3 regions of the Mesorhizobium sp. WSM4819 genome follow, and region 1 is predicted to be linked to each of the others. Evidence: predicted binding sites of a transcription regulator. Region 1 holds the regulator's gene; each other region holds the start of a gene.
The links. Region 1 encodes PhoB, which activates phosphate uptake and scavenging genes when phosphate is short. Its sites were predicted from a motif close to TGTCATNNANCTGTCAT; they were not measured.

Region 1 (7,340 bases):
TATTCATGTGGGCGGATTTCCCGGAAGCGGGGTTCCAGCAGAAGACTTCGGCGGCGATTTTGATTTTGCTGGTGTTTTTGGTCATCATGAATGCCATCGCGGTGATACTGCGCAGGCGCTTCGAGCGGCGCTGGTAAGGAGTAGAGGATATGAACATCATGACGGAAGCCGGCGTCGAGCAGAAACTGAGCAGCACAACCAACGCCCCTTCGATCAAGATGAAGGGCGAAAAGGTCTCCGTTCACTACGGCGAGAAGCGAGCACTGTTCGACGTCGATCTCGATGTCCGCGAGCATCAGGTGACGGCGTTGATCGGCCCATCGGGCTGCGGCAAGTCGACGTTCCTGCGTTGCCTGAACCGAATGAATGACACCATCGATATCGCGCGGGTGAGCGGCAAGATCACGCTGGACGGCGAGGACGTCTACGATCCGAAAATCGATGTCGTCGAGTTGCGAGCTCGCGTCGGCATGGTATTCCAGAAGCCGAACCCGTTTCCGAAGTCGATCTACGAAAACGTCGCCTACGGTCCGCGCATTCACGGCCTTGCCAGGACCAAAGCCGAGTTGGACGGCATCGTCGAATCGAGCCTGAAGAAGGCCGGCCTGTTCAACGAGGTCAAGGATCGCCTGCTCGAGTCGGGTACCGGCCTGTCCGGCGGACAGCAGCAGCGCCTGTGCATCGCGCGCGCCATCGCCGTGTCGCCGGAAGTGATCCTGATGGACGAGCCCTGTTCGGCGCTCGATCCGATCGCCACCGCCCGCGTCGAGGAACTGATCGACGAACTGCGCCAGAACTATACGATCGTCATCGTCACCCATTCGATGCAGCAGGCGGCGCGCGTGTCGCAACGCACGGCGATGTTCCATCTCGGCTATCTGGTCGAGGAGGGCGCGACCGACAAGATGTTCACCAACCCGGACGACAAGCGCACCCAGGACTATATCACCGGCCGGTTCGGCTGAGCGGTCCGGCGAATTTCGAACACGAGGACAGCACCATGGGTGAACACACCGTCGCATCTTTCGACGAGGAACTGGAGCACATCGACAGGCTGATCCGCGACATGGACGAGCTTGCCGCCGCAATGGTCGCAGCCTCGATCCGCGCGCTGCTTGCGTCGGACAATGCGATGGCGCAGCGCGTCGTCTCGGACGACGCCATCATGGATGCGCGGCAGCGCGAGCTCGACGACAGCGCCATCACGCTGATCGCCAAGCGGCAGCCGATGGCGCAGGATCTGCGCGCCGTGGTTGGCGCAATCCGCATGGCCGGCGATCTCGAGCGCATCGGCGACCTGGCCAAGAACATAGCCAAGCGGGTCAGCGCAGTCGGGCAGAGCGCGACGCCGCATAATCTGTCGCACGGTATTGACGCGATGGCGGATCTCGTTCTTGTGCAGCTGCGCGGCGTGGTCGAGCACTATGTGTCGCGCGATGCCGGCGCGTTGAAGGAACTGCGCGCCGACGACCAGAAGATCGACGTGAAATACACGGCGGTTTTTCGCGAGCTCCTGACCTACATGATGGAGGATCCGCGCAACATCACCGCCTGCACGCACCTTCTGTTCTGCGCCAAGAATCTCGAGCGTATCGGCGATCACGTCACCAACATCGCCGAAAACGCCTACTTTGTCGTGACCGGGCAGCAATTGCCGGCGGATCGCCCGAAGCTCGACGAAACGACGATGTCGGCGCCGGCGACATGACAGGAGTGACCGGCCGATGATCGCGCCGCGCATCATGGTGGTGGAGGATGAAGAGCCGCTGGGCGTCCTCCTCCGTTATAATCTGGAATCCGAAGGCTATCAGGTCGAGGTGGTGACGCGCGGCGACGAGGCCGAAATCCGGCTGCAGGAAAACGTGCCCGATCTTTTGGTGCTCGACTGGATGGTGCCGGCGGTTTCCGGCATCGAGCTTTGCCGGCGGCTTCGGGTGCGCCCCGAAACCGAGCGGCTGCCGATCATCATGCTGACCGCGCGCGGCGAGGAGAGCGACCGGGTGCGCGGCCTTTCGACCGGAGCCGACGACTATCTGGTCAAGCCGTTCTCGACACCGGAATTCATGGCCAGGGTCAAGGCGCTGCTGCGCCGCGCCAAGCCGGAAGTGCTGTCCAGCGTGCTCAAGGTCGGCGACATCATGCTCGATCGTGAATCGCACCGGGTCTATCGCAAGAAGAGCGAGATCCGGCTCGGGCCGACCGAATTCCGGCTGCTCGAATTCATGATGCGGCACCCGGGTCGGGTCTTCTCGCGCAGCCAGTTGCTCGACAATGTCTGGGGCGAGACGATCTACATCGACGAGCGCACCGTGGACGTCCATGTCGGCCGGTTGCGCAAGGCGGTCAACAATGGTCGCATGCCCGATGTCATCCGCACCATCCGTGGCGCCGGCTATGCGATCAGGGAAGACTAGCTGATACCTGCGCTTCCGGCGTACCCCAGAGTACGCTCCGCTCCGGTTCTCGGAACCCACCATTCTCGACTCGGCCTGACCTGAATCTCAACACACCCCAAGTCGCGACCCGGGAATCCCTGCCTTCGGATTCAAGCCACGTTCTTTCCGACCGAGCCGGCTCGTGCCTGGATGCTCGGCGCGAAAATCTCCTGATCGACGAAGCTCAGCGCCCGCATGGCGCAGCCTTCGCGGATCAGCGGCAACTCATTCGGCTCGGTGTCGAAGGAAATCGAACCCGAATGCTGGCCGCCGGCGGTCTGGGCGATGGCCGCGCGCAGGGCCGGCTCGATCAGGTCGAAGGCGGCAGCGCTCGCGCCGACCATGGCCACCGGCGCAGGATCGATCAGCGCAAACAGGCTGCCGAGCCCGAAGCCGAGCGCCTCGCCGGCCTTGCGGTAGGCTTCGCGCTCCGGTCCGTCCATCTCGCGCGCCCGGGCCGCCAAGGCCCGCATGTCGGCGTCGCTGACATCGGCGACCGGCTCGGCGTTCTCGCTCAACAGCCTTGCGTTGCGCCAGATGGCGTAGTTGCCGGCATAAGCCTCGACGCAGCCGCGCCGCCCGCAGCGGCAAAGCGCGCCGCCCGGCCGATGGATCATGTGGCCGAATTCGCCGCCTGAGGAGTGGGTGCCGGTGAACAGCTCGCCCTTCAGCACCAGCCCCATACCGATGCCGTGCGAGAGCAGGATGGCGATGAAATCGTCGCGGTAGCGATCCGGATGGCGCCAGCGCAGCGCCACGGCCATCATGTTGCAGTCGTTCTCCATGATGGCCGGGATGCCGAACTCGCGTTCCAGAATGTCGGCGAAGGCGATGTTCGTCTGCGGCGTGATCGGCGACCACAACATGGCGCGCGCGTGGGAATCGGTGATGCCCTGGATCGCCAGCGCGATGCGGGCGACGCTTTGGACATCGAGGTCGGGATCTTCGAGCCGGCGCCGGACGATGGCGACACATTCGTCGATCAGCGCGTCACGCGACATGGTCAGCGTGTCCAGCCGGCGCTGTTCCTCGGCGACCACTTGTCCGGCATAATCGATGACGGCGACCGACAGGAAATTCAGCGACAACACGACGGCCAACACCGCAGCGGCTTGCGGATTGAGGCTGAGGCCGACCTGCGGCCGGCCGCGTTTCAGCGAAACCGTCTCGCTCGCCTTGCTCTCGGCCAGGATGCCTTCCTGGATCAGGTCGGCAGATATCGCCGATATGGTCGAATGGCTAAGGCCGGTGGTCGCGGCAATCTCGGTCCGCGACGGCTGGCCTGCGCGGCGCACGGCCGAAATCACCATCGCCCGGTTGCGCCGGCGCAGATCGTCATGACGGATTCCCACCGACATTTTTTGTTCCTCCTCATCGCCGCGGCCGCTCATGAATCGGAAGCCGTCGGTAATGTCCGACAAATACTGGCAGAAGCAGAAGGGGCTGTCATTATTATTCCGAGCCTCGAAAAAAAGACCGACAGGACGTCAAAATCCATCAGAATTGGTGTTGACAGTGCTTCGGCGTTGGACCAGTATTTTTTCGAGGCTCGAAAAAATAGGAGCCTTTGTGCCGGCCTTCGGGCCAGTTGGTCGCGCCCTACGCGGCGCAGGGAGGAATATCATGAAGAGATTCGCAGCCGCCATTCTGGCGGGGGTCGCCATGTCGCTGACGCTCGCGTCGGCCGCGCAGGCCAAGGACAAGGTCATTGGCGTTTCGTGGTCGAACTTCCAGGAAGAGCGTTGGAAGACCGACGAAGCCGCCATGAAGGCGGCGATCGATGCCGCCGGCGACAAATATATCTCCGCTGACGCGCAGTCCAATCCCGGCAAGCAGTTGACCGACGTCGAGAGCCTGATCTCGCAGGGCGCCAACGCGCTGATCATCCTTGCGCAGGATGCCTCGGCCATCGGTCCGGCGGTGCAGAAGGCGCTGGACGAAGGCATTCCGGTCGTCGGCTATGACCGGCTGATCGAGAACAAGGACGTCTTCTATCTGACCTTCGACAACCAGGAAGTCGGCCGCATGCAGGCCCGCGAAGTGTTCAAGGTGGCGCCGGAAGGCAATTACGTCTTCATCAAGGGCTCGGGCGCCGACCCTAATGCCGATTTCCTGTTCGCCGGCTCCATGGAGGTGCTCAAGGATGCCATCGACAGCGGCAAGATCAAGAATGTCGGCGAGGCTTATACGGACGGCTGGCTTCCCGCCAACGCCCAGAAGAACATGGAACAGTTCCTGACCGCCAACGACAACAAGGTCGATGCGGTGGTTGCCGCCAATGACGGCACCGCCGGTGGCGTCGTCGCGGCGCTGACGGCGCAAGGACTGGCCGGATCCGTCCCGGTTTCGGGCCAGGACGGCGACCATGCCGCGCTGAACCGCATCGCGCTCGGCACGCAGACCGTCTCGGTGTGGAAAGACGCGCGCGAGCTCGGCAAGAACGCTGCCGAGATCGCCTCGCAGCTGGCCGACGGCAAGCCGATGACAGATATTGCCGGCGTCAAGGACTTCACCACGCCCGGCGGCAATGTCGTCAAGTCGCTGTTCCTGACGCCGATTGCCATCACCAGGGACAATCTCAACGTCGTCATCGACGCCGGCTGGATCCAGCAGGAAGAGGTCTGCGCCGGCGTGGCAGCGGGCACTGTACCGGTCTGCAACTGATCCGCTTTCGCCAAAAAACCTGAGACGCCGCGGTTTCACGCCGCGGCGTTTTTTTCAAAAGAGTTGTTTTCCCGCGTCTCGCGGGTAACGTTTATGCTGCTTCCGGCATCCGCGGCAGACGGCAACGGTGGGAGGACATCATGACCGACACGACTTCCAACACGCCGGCTGCCGATCGGGCGCGTGAATCCGCGCTCAGCCCCTTCGGCCGCTTCCTCAAGGCAACCGAGCTCGACATACGCATGCTCGGCATGGTCGGCGCGCTGATGATCATCTGGGTTGGAATCCACATCCTGTCGGGTGGGCTTTTCCTCACGCCGCGCAATCTCTGGAACCTGTCGGTGCAGACTTCCTCGGTCGCGATCATGGCGACCGGCATGGTGCTGGTCATCGTGATGCGCAACATCGATCTTTCGGTCGGCTCCGTCGAAGGCGTGATCGGCATGGTGATGGGCGTTGCCCAGGCAGAATTCCTCGTCCGCGTCATGGGATTCCAGCTTGGAAATCCCTGGATATGGGTCATCGCATTGGCTGCCGGCGTGGCGCTCGGCCTGATGATCGGCGCGCTTCAGGGCTTCATCATCGCCTATCTCGAGGTTCCGGCCTTCATCGTGACGCTGGGCGGCCTGCTGATCTGGCGCGGCATGGCGTGGCTGATGACGAGCGGGCGCACGGTCGCGCCGCTCGATGCCACGTTCCAGCTGATGGGTGGCGGGCCGCGTGGCTCGATTGGGGCGACCGCGAGCTGGATCGTCGGCATTCTCGCCTGTGTGGCCGTCGCCTTGATGCTGCTCAACGGCCGGTCGCAGCGCAAGCGCTTCAAGTTTCCGTTGCGCCCGGTCTGGGCGGAGAGCCTGCTTGGTGTTGTCGCCTGCGCCGCCATCCTCGGCGCCGTCTGGATCGCCAATTCCTATCCCTGGCCGATCGGCATCGTTCGCCAATACGCCCAGCGGACCGGCATCACCATCCCCGAAGGCGGGCTGTTCATCGCCCATGGCATCGCCATACCGGTGCTGATCGCGGTCGCAGTCGGCATCGTCATGACCTTCATCACCCGGCGCACCCGTTTCGGCCGCTACGTCTTTGCCATTGGCGGCAACCCGGAAGCGGCGGAACTCGCCGGCATCAACACGCGCTGGGTGACCATGAAAGTGTTCATGATCATGGGCGTTCTGGCCGCGATCAGCGCGGCAATTGCTTCGGCCCGCCTCAATGCGGCGACCAATGCGCTGGGCACGCTGGACGAACTCTTGGTCATCGCAGCAGCCGTCATCGGCGGCACGTCGCTGGCCGGCGGCTCCGGCACGGTGCTCGGCGCCATGCTAGGCGCGCTTCTGATGCAGTCGCTGCAGTCCGGCATGGTGTTGCTCGGCATCGATTCGCCGCTTCAGAGCGTCGTCGTCGGCGCCGTGCTGGTCGTGGCCGTCTGGCTCGACACAGTCTACCGCAAGCGGGTCTGAGCATGATCCCGAGCCGAAGGTCCGCGTCAGCGAAAAGTGGACATCCGTTTCGGTCCAGCATCATGCTCGGCAAAACCATGGAAAGGAACGATCATGGCTGACACGACTGCTCCCACGCCACTGATCGATATGCGCAACATCTCGATTGCCTTCGGCGGCATTCGCGCCGTCGACGATGCGTCGATCGACCTTTTCCCGGGCGAGGTCGTGGCGCTGCTCGGCCACAACGGTGCGGGAAAGTCGACGCTGATCAAGATCCTGTCCGGCGCCTACAAGCGCGATTCGGGCCAGATCTTCGTCAATGGCGAGGAGGCTTCGATCGCTAATCCGCGCGACGCCAAGAAATACGGCATCGAGACGATCTACCAGACGCTGGCGCTCGCCGACAATGTCGACGCCGCCGCCAACCTGTTCCTCGGCCGCGAACTGATGACCGGCTGGGGCACGCTCGACGATGGCGCAATGGAGGCCGAGGCGCGCAAGGTGATGGGCAGGCTCAATCCCCGCTTCCAGCGCTTCAAGGAACCGGTGGTCAAACTTTCGGGCGGCCAGCGGCAGTCGGTGGCGATCGCGCGCGCCATCCTGTTCAACGCCCGCATCCTGATCATGGATGAGCCGACGGCGGCGCTGGGACCGCAGGAAACGGCGCAGGTCGGCGAACTGGTCATGCAGCTCAAGGCCGACGGCATCGGCATCTTCCTGATCAGCCATGACATCCACGATGTGTTCGAGCTTGCCGACCGCGTCTGCGTCATGAAGAATGGTCGGGTCGTTGGCACGG
Region 2 (7,340 bases), on a different contig from region 1:
ACCGCTAAAATTCGAACGATCCGCGGCAATTTTCCATAATCTCTGTCTGGCAAGGGTTTCCGCATGGTCACGGAATCCGGCATCAGAGAAACAGAGAGCGCCGAAAACGTCGACGGGATCGGCCCGGAGGCGCCAAGCCGGCAGCATATCGCGGCGCCGCCACTGGCGCCTGAATTGCCCGCCGCCAATCGCGAAGGCCTGCCGTTCCTGATGCTCGTCGCCATCGTCGTGCTGGCGGGCCTGTCGCATCTGACCGGCGCGCCGATCTTCATCACCGTCGGGCTTTTGTCGACTGGCATGGCAGGCCTTGCCGTGCATCTGCGTGCCAGGCGCACGGCGCGCCGCGCGGTTGCGCTGCTTGGCGAGACCGCAGCGCGCAGCCGCGCCGAGGTTGAGAGCCTGGCCGACCGCGTGTGGGAGATGCAGGAGAGCGAGGAACGCTTTCGCGGGCTGATCGACGCGCTCGGCGATCTCGTCGTCCATCGCGACCGTGACGGCCACGTCGTCTATGCCAACAAGGTTTTCGCCGAGCTTGTCGGAGCCGACCAGCGCGACCTTGCCGGCAGGGCCCTGGCCGACCTCGGCATCGACGTCGGCATCGTTCCCGATGCCGCTTTTTCCGACCATGAATGCCTGAGCTCCACCGACGTCGCCATTAGAACACCGAGCGGCCCGCGCTGGTTCTCATGGATCGAACTGTCCGTGCGCGACAAGGAGAGCGGTTCTGTCTCGCATCGCGCCATCGCCCGCGACATTACCGCACGCAAGCACGCCGAAACGTCGCTGATCACTGCCCGTGAGCGAGCCGAATATGCAAGCCAGGCCAAATCGCGCTTCCTCGCCACCGTCAGCCACGAGATCCGCACGCCGATGAACGGCATCATGGGCATGGCCAAGCTGCTGGCGGACACCGGGCTCTCGCCGCAACAACGGACCTATGTCGGCGCCATCTCGACCTCGGCCAGCGCCCTGCTGGCGCTGATCGAGGACCTGCTCGACTATTCCAAGATCGAGGCCGGCCGCTTCGATCCCGAGCCGCAGCCAATGTCGGTGCGCGAGATCGCCGACAACATCGTGGAACTCCTGGCGGCGCGTGCCTTCGCCAAGAACATCGGCCTTGGCTGCCATGTCGAACCCGACGTGCCGCAGATGATATCAGCCGATCCTGGAAGGGTCAGGCAGGTGCTGCTCAACCTCATCGGCAACGCCATCAAGTTCACCGACAGCGGCGGCGTGTTGGTGAGCATCGCTCGTGCCCGCACCGAAACCACCGACCGCATATGCTTCACCGTCACCGACACCGGTCCCGGCCTGCACGAGGACGACTTGGAGCGCATCTTCGAGGAATTCGAACAGGCTGACGGCACGTCGACCCGCGCGCATGGCGGCGCCGGGCTCGGTCTTGCCATCTCCAGGCGCCTGGTGATCGCCATGGGCGGCACGATCTCGGTGTCGAGCCAGTTCGGCCAGGGTTCGGAATTCGTCTTCGAAATCCCTGCAATATCGGCCACCGAGCCGCCGCAGAGCCGTCGGGATGCGCTGTCAGGGCGGCGCGCCGTGATCCTGTCGAAGAACGCCATCGAGGCCGACGCCATCGCCCGCACCATCCGCGCCAATGGCGGCAAGGTCGATCTGGCCACCACCGCCGCCCAGGCAGCGTCCTTCGCCGAAGGCTGCGACGCGCTTTTGGTCGATGCGGCCATGGAGGAAGGCGACGGCAGGTTGCTCAAGCGCCTTCGCCAGAGCGGCTTTGCCGATTGCGAGGCGATCACACTGATCGCGCCGACCGACCGCGGCATGCTGGGCGACTTCCGCGCCAGCGGCTACGCCACCTTTCTGGCAAGGCCGGTGCGTGGCGAAACGTTGCTTCGCGTGCTTTTGACCAGCAGCGTGCCTGCCCTCACCCAGCCGCAGCCGGAAAAGCGCGGCGCACCAACCGCCCGCGCCATTGGCAGCCGGCGGCGGGGCCTGTCCGTGCTGATCGCCGAGGATAACGACATCAACGCCATGCTTGCCCGTGCCACGCTGCTGAAGGCCGGGCATCGCGTGAAACTGGTCGGCAACGGCAAGGCCGCCGTCGAGGCCATCACCGGCACCGACCACAAGTACCGCTTCGACGTGGTGCTGATGGACCTGCACATGCCTGTCATGGACGGGCTGGACGCGATCGCCGCCATCCGCCGGCACGAGGAGGAAACCGCCGTGTCGCCGGTTCCGATCATGGTGCTATCGGCGGACAGTCAGGAAACGACCCGCCACGCAGTGCTCGCCCATGGCGCCAGCGGCTTCGTCACCAAGCCGCTCGACCCCGACGCGCTTGTCCATGCGGTCGAGGGTCACGTGGCCGCTTGATCCGCCGGCTGTCCTTGCCTGGCTTACCTGCAGAACATAGCCGGTTGAAGGGTTGCCCAGCCGACGAAGTATTGCCGGCAGGGCCGTATCACGTTACTGTCACAATCCTGTTGCACCTACGCCGTATCCCCGTGCCAAGAGGGATGGCTCGAAGGAGAATCACTCGTGCATACAGTTATGCCGGAATGTGACGCTCGGCCGAACGCCAGGGGTGCTTTGCTCACTGGGCGCAACGTCGATGCCGTCATAAAAGGCGAAGCGCTCGGCCGTATCGGCAACCTCGAAGTGCGGCTCGCACGCAACGAGGCCGAGATCGCCGCCGCGCAGGAAGTGCGCTACCAGGTATTCTATGACGAGCTCGGCGCCAGGAAAACCCTGTTTCAGGTGCAGGACCGCCGCGACGCCGACCATTTTGATCCGCTCTGTGATCATCTGCTCGTCTTCGACACCTCGCTGTCCGGTCCCGAGCATCGCCGCATTGTCGGCACCTACCGCCTGTTGCGGCAGGAAATCGCGGCAGCGGCCGGCGGCTTCTATTCCGAGGGCGAGTTTGAGCTGACCAATCTTATCGCCCGCCATCCCGGCCAGCGTTTCCTCGAGCTCGGCCGCTCCTGCGTCTTGCCGGAATACCGCTCGAAGCGCACCATCGAGGCGCTCTGGCAAGGTATTTGGGCCTATATCAACCATTATGGGATCGGCGTGATGACCGGTTGCGCCTCGTTCCCCGGCACCGTGCCGGCGGCGCACGCCGAAGCGCTGACCTATCTCGCCCATCACTGCCGCACGAATTCGGCCTGGGACGTGCGCGCGGTCGCCGGGCGCTACTGCTCCATGGATTTGATGCCGATCGAGGCGGTCAACGCCAAGGCCGCGATCGCGGCGATGCCACCGCTGGTCAAGGGCTATCTGCGCGTCGGCGCGCGCATCGGCGACGGCTGCGTCATCGACCGCGAATTCTCGACGGTCGACGTGTTCGTGGTGATGCCGGTCAAGGAGATCGGCGCCCGCTACGTCAGCTATTATGGCGGGGAAGCCCAGCGCTTCGCCGCCTGAGATTCCAATGAGTAGCGAATAGGGAGTAGCGAGTAGCGGGAGTTTCGCTGCGGATCGTTGTCCCTATTCGCTACTCGCCCTCATTTCACGGAATATCTTCCGGCCGCCGGCCGGGCCGGCTCTTGTAGGACGGAAAGGCCCAGCCGAACTTAAGCGCGCCGCCACGCACGCAGAAAGCGGCTATGAAGCCCACCAGGCCCGAGGCGAGCGGCGGCAGTCCGGCGAGATCGCCTGTTGTAAACAGGATGGCGCCCGCAAGGGCGGCGGTGACATAGATTTCTGGTCTCAAGAGCACCGAAGCCTCACCGGCCAGCAGGTCGCGCAAGATCCCGCCGAACGTGGCGGTGAGCACGCCGGTAACAACGGACACGGCCGGCGAGCCGGTGATGGCCAGGCCCTTGGCGGCACCCATCACCGAAAACGCGGCGAGGCCGACGGCGTCGAGCCAGAGCAGTAATTTCCAGCGGGATTCGAGACGGTGCGCCCCGAAAAAGACAAGCATCGCCACCACCGCGCAGATCAGCACATAGCCAGAGTTGGTAACCCAGAAGACCGGCAGATTGAGGATGACGTCACGAAACGTGCCACCGCCGATGCCGGTGACGCTGGCCAGGAACAGAAAGCCGATGATGTCGAGCTGCTTGCGCGAAGCGGCCAGCGCACCGGTCGCCGCGAAGACGGCGACACCGGCATAGTCGAGAAGCTCGATCGGGTTCAAGGGCATAGCGGAGTAGGAGAGCGGGTGAATAGGGATGTATGAATAGCACGAAGCCGGACGATTGGTACGGCTCCTTTACCCTACTGCCCCTACTGCTCCTACTGCCCTATTCCCTTAACTTACGCATCCTTCTCAGCTTGCTCATTCACCGGCCCTGGCTCGACCGGGGCGTCACCAGCCACATGCTTGGGACCGCCCTTGGCAACGCCGACCATGGCCGGCCGCAGCACCCGCTCGCCGATCGAATAGCCGGGCTGCACGACCTGGACCACCGTGTTGGCCGGCACCTCCGGATTGGGCACCTCGAACATCGCCTGGTGGAAATTCGGGTCAAATTTCTCGCCTTCCGGCTCGAGCTTCTTCACTCCGTGCCGCTCGAGCGCCGATAGCATGGCGCGCTCGGTGAGTTCGACGCCCTCGATCAGTGACTTCAAACCGGCATCACCTGACGCCTTGGACTCAGCCGGGATCGCATCCAGTGCGCGGCGCAGATTGTCCGATACCGACAGCATGTCACGGGCGAAATTGGCAACCGCATAGGCGCGTGCATCGTGCACGTCACGGGCGGTACGGCGGCGCAGATTCTCCATCTCGGCTGCGACGCGGAGCGCGCGGTCCTTCAACTCGTCGTTTTCCTTCAGCAGCCGCACAAGCGCCTCATAGTCGCCGTCGGCGCTGCCTTGCGTGTGTTCGGTGGCAGCCCCGGCCGTCTCGGCTTCATCGGGCGCGCGTTCGTCTTTTGCCTGGTCGCTCATCGCCGTTTCCCGTCATTTCAAATGATGTGGATTTTGTGCCCGATATCGAGGTTTGGCGGCCAAAAATCAAGGGGCAAGCGATACTGGACAGGCCGTTCGCGCTTTTGACGACGCATCATGGAGACCTTTCGATATTAATTCAAATTTTACTGTAACCACCGGCTTTGCTTGCCAAAATGCTGCGATGGGGGAACCATTCGTCTGCTGGAAGAGTTTCGAAACCGACACAGGATTTTGAGATGGCGACCCGCAACGACGGCGACCGTAAGAATGGCGCCCCCAACGATGACGAAAGACGTGAAAGGCTGGCGGCCGGCATCAGGCGCCAGTTCGGCACCGAGGCAACGATGCACTTTCTGCGCGCGTTGCCGGCGTTCCGGACGGAGAACGACATTCCCGATCGTTTCAGGGAATTGCTTGACCGCCTGGACGGCATCGAAAGCAGCGTAGCCGCCGGTGGCAACCGGCGATAGACAACACACACGCCTGTCGCTGCGCGTCATTGGCATGCCTTTTGCCGCAGCTTGCGCGTCGCGCGACAATTACCCGCAGTAACTTTGCGTGATGCCTGGCTTGCGGCGACGAAATGGTCCGTCTATGCTTCCTGATGAACATGATTTCCCCCGAAGCTGTAGCGAACAGCAAGCGTGCCTGGTTGAAGATCCTGGCGCGCTACAAGAAACCTGACAGGCGGCGCAGCGCCGTCGAACTTGCCATCACCCTCATCCCCTTTGCCACGCTGTGGGCACTGTCCTCGGCTGCCTATGCCTATGGCCATTGGTGGGGTCTGATCCTCATCCTTCCGGCCGCCGGCTTTCTGGTGCGGATCTTCATGATCCAGCACGATTGCGGCCACGGTTCCTTCTTCGCCAACCGCACCGCCGACGACTGGATCGGCCGCGGCCTGGGCATCCTGACGTTGACGCCTTACGATTGCTGGCGACGTGCCCACGCAACCCATCATGCCAGCGCCGGCAATCTCGATGAGCGCGGCACGGGCGACATCAGGACGCTGACTGTTGCCGAATATCGGCAAATGTCCTGGCGGGGCCGCCTTGCCTATCGTCTCTATCGCCATCCGCTCGTCATGTTCGGCCTCGGCCCCATTTGGCTTTTCATCTTTGAGCAGCGACTGCCGGTCGGCATGATGCGAGGCGGCCTCACGCCCTGGGTGTCGTCAATGGCCACCAACGTGGCCATCGCGGTTGCGGCCGCCGCCCTCATCTGGTTCGTCGGCCTCGAAGCGTTCCTGGTTGTCCACTTGCCCATCGTCGTTCTCGCCGGCTCCGCCGGCATCTGGCTGTTCTACGTCCAGCACCAGTTCGAAGAGACAGAGTGGGCAAAGGACTCCGAATGGGAGTTCCAGCATGCGGCCCTGCACGGCTCGTCCTATTATGACCTGCCGCCGGTGCTGAACTGGTTCACCGGCAATATCGGCGTCCATCACGTGCATCACCTCTCCGCCAAGGTGCCGTGCTATCGGCTCCAGGAGGTCCTGAGGGACTATCCGGAACTGCGCGAAATCGGCCGCGTCACGCTTCTCGACAGCCTGCGCTGCGTCAAGCTGGCGCTGTGGGATGAGAGCCGCAGCAAGCTGGTGTCGTTTCGCGAAGCGCGGATGACTGCGTAAAAGCATCACCCGAAAATCGAAATCGATTTTCGGAAGGATCATGCGCAGAATCAAGTTCTACAGCGTCCTTTGCGCGTCCCAAAAGGACGCGGCGCTGTAGTGCCGCCGCACCACAGGTGCGGCGGTTTCCAAGGCCCGACTCAAGCCGCCTTGCGTTCGTCGCGCATCAGGATCTCGCCGTGGCGGATCTCGGTGCCAAGCACTTTCAGGCATTCGCGCATGAAGGCGGCCAGCCCCGGCCAGCCCTTGGCCGACACCAGATTGCCGTCGACATGGGCGCCGGTCGGCGCGACATCGATATAGGTGCCGCCGGCGAGCGTGACTTCCGGCTCGCAATACTGCAGCGCCGCGACCTCCCTGCCACGCAGCACGCCGTCGACCGCCATCAGGATCTGGGCGCCGTGGCAAATGGTGAAGATCGGCTTGCCGGTCTCGTGGAAATGCCGCACCAGCGCCTGCACGCGCTTGTCGATGCGGATATATTCCGGCCCGCGCCCGCCTGCCGCATAGACGGCATCGTATTCAGCCGGATTGACCTCGGAAAACGTCTTGTTGAGGATGTAGTCGTGGCCGAGCTTTTCCGTATAGGTCTGGTGGCCCTCGAAGTCGTGCAGCGACGTCTTCAGGATATCGCCTGCCTTCTTGTCGGGACACACGACATGCACGGTGTGGCCGACCGCATGCATGGCCTGTTCAAAGACGAAAATCTCGTATTCCTCGCTGAACTCGCCAACGAGCATCAATATCTTCTTACCAGCCATACCCGGTTCCTCCCTTGGTGGCGAATTTATTTCGGATCGCGAAATAATAGGCCGTATCTTAAGGGGCGGAT
Region 3 (7,340 bases), on a different contig from region 1:
CCGTTGCCGCGCTTGATTTTGTCGAGATTGGCGTCGCTCGCCTCGCCGAACAGCGTTTCGGCGGTGAAGCGTCCATCCTCGTCGCCGAGAAACTGGTGTTCGACCGGGATGTCGGCGCTCTCCTCGACTTGCGCAGCCATGCCGACCGCAAGGATTTCCAGCCCATCCGGCGCGCCGCTGTCGGGCGTCGGGTAGGGCACGCCGCCGTGGATCTCGTGGTCGAGCCCGTCGACCTCATAGCCATAGACATGGCTGTCGGCGCCGAGCAGGTCGCCGTAATAGATGCCTGTGCCGGCGAACGCCCAATGCTCAGGCCGGTAGACCGGAAAGCCGCGTACGCCGCGCGGTGCGCAACCGCCCCAGCCGGCGTAGATGCCCCTGGTCGCATTGAGCCCGAAGGTCGTCGCACCCGGCCGGCCGATTTCCGGTGCTTCCCAGGAGTTGGTGGCGCGGGTCACGTCGCCGCCGCGATAGACCGGATCCTCGGCGCGGGCGCGGTATTTGTAGCAGACCTGACGGCGGCCCTCGTCCTCCAGTCTGGTCTGCCACATGAAATTGCCGGCGAAGCGCGCCGCATGGCCGCCGCGCTCGACATAGGCGTCGACAGCGTCGCGCATCTCCCAGGTCCAGTATTCGTCATGGCCGACGAAGACGACGCAGTCATAGCCGTCGAGGATTTCGGGCGAGAAATGCAATTCGTGCTGGCTGGCAAGGTCGACCGCATAGGCGGCACGCTCTGCAAAACGAAAGAAGTGGCTGTCATAGCTTGCCCAGCCCGACGAGGCGTATTTCTTCGAATGGCCGGTGGCGAAGGCCCATTCCATATGCGGATAGCGCGGCACGGTTTTGGGCGCCACGGCGACCTCGAGCGGCACGCGCGGCGCCTCCTTCGGCAGGACAACAAAGCCGCGGCACCATGGCCGCTGCGTCGACACCATTGGGGCATACTGGTCGCGGTTCGGGCCGGTGATGCCTTCGTAATGATTGGAGCCGCCCCAAGTGTTGTAGGCAAGCCAGGTGCCGGTGGCGGCGACCTGCAGCACACGTCCCCGTTTCTTGCCGGGCTGCGGGGTGACGATGAAAAAATGGTGGCAGCGGACCGGCTTGCCATCGCGGCCATCCGCCGTCAGCGTGACGCGATAGGCCCCGGACGGCCAGTCGTCGCCGACGCGGAATTCAAACGACGCGTTCCAGCCGCAGCCTAGGACCGAACATTGGTCGGGTGTATCCTGCCAGCGTGCCGCGATCCCGGCCTTCTCGAACATTTTCGTCTCGATGCTGCCGTCGCGGACGATCGCCATGCTGAAGCTGGAGGCCGTCGAGCTGACATGCAGCGTCACCGTCTCGCCCCGACGGTATGAGAAACGGTCGCTGTAGCACCAGATCTCGCCATGTTCGCCGTCCATGCCCGGCCATTCCCAGTAGTGGCCGCGCACCGCTTGCCGGCGCTGGTGGAGCGTCAGCCCGAAATCGGGGAATTCGGTCGGCAAGTCAGTCATGGCTACCGGCATGATCGAAGATCGCCATTTCGGCCATCTGCTCGGCAAGCGTCAATCGGAAACGATCGGGCCAGCGATAGCTGACAGCCGGCCTTGGCCTTGCCTGTCAAACCGACTATCTCTCAAAAGGCGGCCTTTTCCGCCGCGGGAGCCGACATGCTGAGAGTGCAAAAGGTCAGGGTGGACGACATCTACGTGCCGACCGCGCGCAGGAAGACGCTGCATCCCGAGACCGTTCGGCATCTGGCCGAGGACATTCTGGAAAACGGCATGAAGACGCCGATCCAGGTGCGCCACGACGGCAAGCGCCATATCCTGGTTGAAGGCCTGCACCGGCTGGAAGCGGCGAAGTGGCTCGGCGAGACCGAGATCGAAGCCTATCTGGTGCAAGCCAAGCGCCACTGACGGTCACGGAGCGATATGGTCCTCGCCGTGGAAGGCTTTGGTCGCGTGTTGATGTGACGCGCGCCTCGGCGATTAGCTGAAGCGTCCGTCTTTTCGTCATCCTGGGGCGGAGCAAGGAGCGAAGCGACGCGGCGCAGACCCCAGTATCCATGCCGCGACCTCGGAGCGCTGCTACGGTGCTGAATTGTGCACCGCTGCATTCTTCGGCCGTGGTCACGGAATGGATCCCAGGGTCTCCGCGATCCAGAATGTTTATGATGGCCCACCGAAGTGAACGAAGGAATACTTCCGACCCGTCAGATCCCTGCAGCGCCACTGGCAGATCGACGTAAAGTACGGATGTTGTCGACATTATTTCGTTGGCGGTGTCGGGCCGCGGTCTCGTGGCTCGTCCTTGGCACGAAGCCAATCAATTCTGAGGAGACCATCATGACGACCAAGCTCGACATCGCCCCCAGTTCCGACCGTGAACTGGTTCTCGCCCGCATCATCGATGCGCCGCGCGAGAACGTCTATCGCTGCTGGACCGAGCCGACGCTCGTGACGCAATGGTTCGCGCCAAAGCCGTGGACGACGCCGCGCGCCGAAATGGACGTACGCACCGGCGGCTCCAGCCTGGTCGTCATGGCCGGTCCCGACGGCAGTGAATTCCCGAACCCCGGGGTCTTCCTCGAAGTCGTGCCGGGCAAAAAGATCGTTCTCACCGACGCCTATACAAAGGCCTGGGAGCCTTCCGAAAAGCCGTTCATGACGGTCGTGCTGACCTTCGAGGATGAGGGCGAGGGCAAGACCCGCTACATCGCCCGGGTTGCGCATTGGTCGGTCACTGACCGCGAAGAGCACGAGAAGATGGGCTTTCACGAGGGCTGGGGCCAGTGCGCCGACCAGCTCGAAGAAGTCGCCAAGCGGCTTTGATATCGGCGGGACGCAAGGAGACCGACATGTCCAGATCGATGTTTTTCGCCATTTTCGCCTCGGCTGCGGCGCTCTTCGCCGCGCCGGGCGCCACCAAAGCCGAGGACGCAAAGCCGTCCATGACCAGCGAAACGAAAGCCATGCCCAAGCCGGCGAAATCCGGCCTGCTGCCGATCAACGGCCTGAATTACTATTACGCCGTCTATGGCCGGGGCGAGCCGCTGCTACTGCTGCATGGTGGGCTCGGCACCACAGACATGTTCGCGCCGATCCTGCCGAAGCTTGCCGAAAGCCGCACCGTCATCGGCGTCGACCTGCATGGTCACGGCCGCACCGCGCTCGGCGATCGGCCGTTGAGCCTTGAGGCGATGGGCGACGACATGGCGGCGATCGTCAAGGCGCTCGGCTACGACAAAGTCGACGTCATGGGTTACTCGCTGGGCGGCGGCGTCGCCTTCCGCATGGCCGTCCAGCATCCCGAGACAGTGCGCCGGCTGGTGCTGGTCTCGACCGGCTATGCCTCGGACGGCTTCTATGCCGACATGCGTACTCAGCAGGCGCAGGTCGGCGCGGCGATGGCCGACATGATGAAGGACACGCCGATGTACAAATCCTACGTCGCGGTCGCGCCGCACCCGCAGGATTTTCCAAAACTGCTCGACCAGCTCGGCACCCATATGCGCAAGGACTACGACTACTCCGCCGACGTAGCGAAGCTGAAGATGCCGGTCATGCTGATATTTGGCGACAGCGACATGTACCGGCCCGAGCATGAGATCAAGTTCTATCAGATGCTCGGCGGCGGGCTGAAGGACGCCGGCTGGATGCGCGAGAACCTGTCGCAGAACCGCTTGGCCATCCTGCCGAACCGCACCCACTACGACGTGTTTTTCGCGCCGGAACTGGTGGCCGCCGCACTGCCCTTCCTCAATGGCGAGACCAAGGTCAAGACCTGGGACGAGATCGTCAGAGAAACGCACTGACCGCCTGACAACTGCCTGCCGGCCGTCCTCCCGCGAGATGGCCGGCGACGCTCGTTGCGCATCGCGCCTGATCGTACATTCGGCCTGCCGCATCACGCCAACAGATGGCGCCATCAAAGCTTTTCAATTGACGCTCCTATCCCGGCAGCTACCTTCCTGCCAATCTTCAGAAAGACGGGCTAAGGCAATGGCGAAATATCAGGGTGGCTGCCTGTGCGGGGCAGTGCGCTACCGCACTGAGGCCGCGCCGATCAACGAGCGCGTCTGCCATTGCCGGCTTTGCCAGAAGGCGCTGGGCGCGGCCTTCAACGCCCGCGTGCTGTTCCGTATCGACGATGTGACCATTGACGGGCCGGTGGCGACGGTGAATTCCTCGCCCGATCTCAAGCGCGGCTTCTGCCCGGGCTGCGGCACGACGATGTTTTCCCGGCGCGACTCCGCCGGCATCATCGGCATCACCTCCGGCTCGCTCGACGATCCTTCCATGTTCAAGCCGCAGATGCATATCTGGACCGCCTCGAAGCAGCCTTGGGTGCAGCTCGATGACGGACTGCCGCAATATGAAGGCGCCCCGCCGCCCAACTGAGGCGCAGGGCGTGCCAAATTTTTTCGTCCGGGACACGAGATAGCCGGCAAAGCGTCATTGGCGAGCCATCATTGCCGCCTATCTATTGCCTGCGGGTCGGCAGTCGAAGGAGGCGACAGATGAACGACAGAATTAACACCCTGGATGAGCTTTTGAGCGATCCGATGGTCAAGCTGGTGATGGAGCGTGACCACGTGCAGCCGGCCGAGCTTCGCTCGCTGCTCGAAGAAAAGGTTCGCCGGGATGATGATGCGCCGGTCAATCCCGTCACCGATCGCCCCAACTCTGATCGCCTTGGCACCGACCGCTCCGTCCCGCCCGCTCATATGGTAGCCGAGAGCTGCCACAATCTATGGTTGTGCGGCTAGGCAGCGATCTGTTGGCGTCGCGATCCTTCGCGCCGTCTCGGTCCTGCATCGTTTCCAGGCTCTCACCGCTAAGGTGATAGAGCGAGCGCCTTGCCCAGCCCCTCTGCCCTAACAATTTGATTCAAACTTTGTTGGTAATTTCTTGTTAGTAATCCGGACTGGTTTGTCCGGCGGCGTTGTCTTGCCATCGGTCTGTTGTGTTCTGCGTACAGGTCCAGATGCGGTTATCAGGCGTCGTCATCTTCTCGATCGCGTCACTTTGCCTTGCCGGCTGCACGTCCACGTCCGGCGTCGACGCGCTGCAAGTGCCGTCCAGCGAGACCACCAGCTCGGTTGTGCGGCCGCCCGCGCCGGTGGCGTCGGTCGGCGCTGCCGATGTCGAACCCGACTTCGCGCCGGAGGAGGCGACGGAGCAGACTGTGGCGATGGCCACTCCGGAGCCTGCCGAAAGCATCGAGCCACCCGTCGAGCCGATTGCCCTGGTGGCGCCGAAGCGGCTGGCACGGGCAGCACCGATCCTCGCCGAGCCGGTCCAGCGCTATCGTTTCCGTGACGCCAAGCCGATCAATTTCGGCAGGGCATCGCCCAGGCACCTCGCCGTTCACGGCGTCGACGTCTCGCGCTGGCAGGGCAACGTGAACTGGGCGAAGCTGCGCGCGCAGGGCGCGAACTTCGCCTACATCAAGGCGACCGACGGCGGCGATCACCTCGACCCAATGTTCAGGAAGAACTGGCGCAATGCCGACGCCGCCGGCCTCAAGCGCGGCGCCTATCACTTCTTCTACTGGTGCCGCACCGCTGGTGAGCAGGCCGACTGGTTCATCCGCAACGTGCCGAGGGTCGAGGGCGCCTTGCCGCCGGTGATCGATGTCGAGTGGAACGGCGAATCCAGCTGCAAGCGGCGGCCGTCGCGGCAAAAGGTGCTGGAGAAGATGCAGGTCTTCATGGACAAGCTCGAGCGCCACTACGGCCAGCGGCCCATCATCTACACCGCGCCTGATTTCTACCGCGCCAATCTCAGAGGCGCATTTCTGGATTATCCATTCTGGCTGCGCGCGGTGGCACAGCACCCGTCAAAGGTCTATCCCGGCCGCAAATGGGTGTTCTGGCAGTATTCCGGCTCCGGCCTGTCGCATGGGGTGAGGGGCCGCATCGACCTCAATGTGTTCCACGGCGACGAGAGAGCCTGGCGGAACTGGGTTGGCGGGCGGCAGATGGTGGCCGAGGCGGAGTAGGCGGCCGCAGAAAGCCGCCATTTGCAGACCAGCATGAGGTGAATATCGACGGACCTGACCGCCTGTCGCGGAAGTGTCATCGATCCGTCATCGCATTGAAATGTCGCTCCCGCAATCAGGTGGCTTCCATTCGAACAGGAGACGCCACCCGTGCCCCGCCATTCCGCGCTTTTCGTCCTGACGGCAGCGCTTGCTGCCTCGGTTTCGCTGCCGGCCCATGCCGACATGATGTTCAACCGCGTCGCGAGCTTCGCGGTGGCCGGAAACCTGCCGGCGGATGTCGAGAAGACCACGCCGACTTCGTCCGAGATCATCACGGCGAGCGAAGACGGCATGACGCTGGTTTATTCCGATAGCCCGCTCGGTGCGGTCGGCTTCATCGACATCGCCGATCCCAAGGCGCCCAAGGCCGGCGGCATCGTCAAGATCGGCGGCGAGCCGACCTCGATTGTGGTCATCGGCGGCAAGGTGCTGGCCGGCGTCAACACGTCGGAAAGCAAAGCCAGGCCTTCGGGCAACCTCAGCGTTATCGATCTTGCCTCCAAGGCGATCGAAAGCACCTGCGACCTCGGCGGCCAGCCGGACTCGCTGGCGTTCAGCAAGGACGGCAAGTTTTTGGCCATCGCCATCGAGAACGAGCGCGACGAGGATCTGAACGACGGAGAAATTCCGCAGATGCCGGCGGGCGACCTCAGGATATTCACGCTTGCCGAAGGCCAGCCTGATTGCGCGACAATGAAGACCGTCAACCTGGCGGGCATTGCCGAAGTCGCTGGGGAAGATCCCGAGCCGGAATTCGTCGCCTTCAACGAGGCCGGCGAGATAGCGGTCACGCTGCAGGAAAATAACCACATCGCCATCGTCAACGCCGAAACCGGCGCGATCGTCACGCACTTCTCCGCAGGCTCGGCCACTCTGGACAAGATCGACACCAGGAAGAACGGCGCCTTGTCCTTCGATGGCAAGATCGAAAACGTCGCGCGCGAGCCCGACGCCGTGAAATGGCTCGACAATGACCGCCTCGCCGTCGCCAACGAAGGCGACTACAAGGGCGGCTCGCGCGGTTTCACGATCTTCAGCAAGAAGGGCGAGGTGCTCTACGAATCCGGTTCGTCCTTCGAGTACCAGGTCGCCAATGCCGGCCATTATCCCGACGACCGCAACAAGAAGGGCGTCGAGCCGGAAGGTCTCGAGACCGGCACGTTCGGCGAGGACAGGCTGATTTTCGTCGCTTCGGAGCGTGGCTCCGTTGTCGGCGTCTACAAGGACACCGGTGCAGAGCCTCGGTTTGTGCAGATCCTGCCGTCCGGCATCGGCCTCGAAGGCCTGGTCGCGATCCCGTCGCGCAA

Region 2: olsB (l-ornithine N(alpha)-acyltransferase) is a predicted target of PhoB. The motif match lies at 2,450-2,466, and genes of this name have one in related genera.
Region 3: AC0L18_RS22720 (esterase-like activity of phytase family protein) is a predicted target of PhoB. The motif match lies at 6,066-6,082, and genes of this name have one in related genera.

What each region holds. Positions count from the first base shown of each region.
Region 1 is NZ_JBVVQO010000035.1:62,050-69,389, forward strand. Features, by position in the region: gene pstA (phosphate ABC transporter permease PstA) at 1-137, shown strand, start outside; gene pstB (phosphate ABC transporter ATP-binding protein PstB) at 150-965, shown strand; gene phoU (phosphate signaling complex protein PhoU) at 1,001-1,708, shown strand; gene phoB (phosphate regulon transcriptional regulator PhoB) at 1,725-2,414, shown strand; gene AC0L18_RS25580 (ROK family protein) at 2,546-3,793, opposite strand; gene xylF (D-xylose ABC transporter substrate-binding protein) at 4,059-5,099, shown strand; gene AC0L18_RS25590 (sugar ABC transporter permease) at 5,240-6,559, shown strand; gene AC0L18_RS25595 (ATP-binding cassette domain-containing protein) at 6,653-7,340, shown strand, end outside.
Region 2 is NZ_JBVVQO010000016.1:4,348-11,687, forward strand. Features, by position in the region: gene AC0L18_RS16290 (ATP-binding protein) at 64-2,352, shown strand; gene olsB (l-ornithine N(alpha)-acyltransferase) at 2,530-3,405, shown strand; gene AC0L18_RS16300 (trimeric intracellular cation channel family protein) at 3,491-4,123, opposite strand; gene grpE (nucleotide exchange factor GrpE) at 4,243-4,878, opposite strand; gene AC0L18_RS16310 (hypothetical protein) at 5,118-5,351, shown strand; gene AC0L18_RS16315 (fatty acid desaturase) at 5,486-6,508, shown strand; gene AC0L18_RS16320 (DJ-1/PfpI family protein) at 6,649-7,269, opposite strand.
Region 3 is NZ_JBVVQO010000028.1:68,921-76,260, forward strand. Features, by position in the region: gene AC0L18_RS22685 (N,N-dimethylformamidase beta subunit family domain-containing protein) at 1-1,499, opposite strand, end outside; gene AC0L18_RS22690 (ParB N-terminal domain-containing protein) at 1,656-1,904, shown strand; gene AC0L18_RS22695 (SRPBCC family protein) at 2,334-2,819, shown strand; gene AC0L18_RS22700 (alpha/beta fold hydrolase) at 2,846-3,802, shown strand; gene AC0L18_RS22705 (GFA family protein) at 3,990-4,388, shown strand; gene AC0L18_RS22710 (hypothetical protein) at 4,508-4,756, shown strand; gene AC0L18_RS22715 (glycoside hydrolase family 25 protein) at 4,975-5,991, shown strand; gene AC0L18_RS22720 (esterase-like activity of phytase family protein) at 6,142-7,340, shown strand, end outside.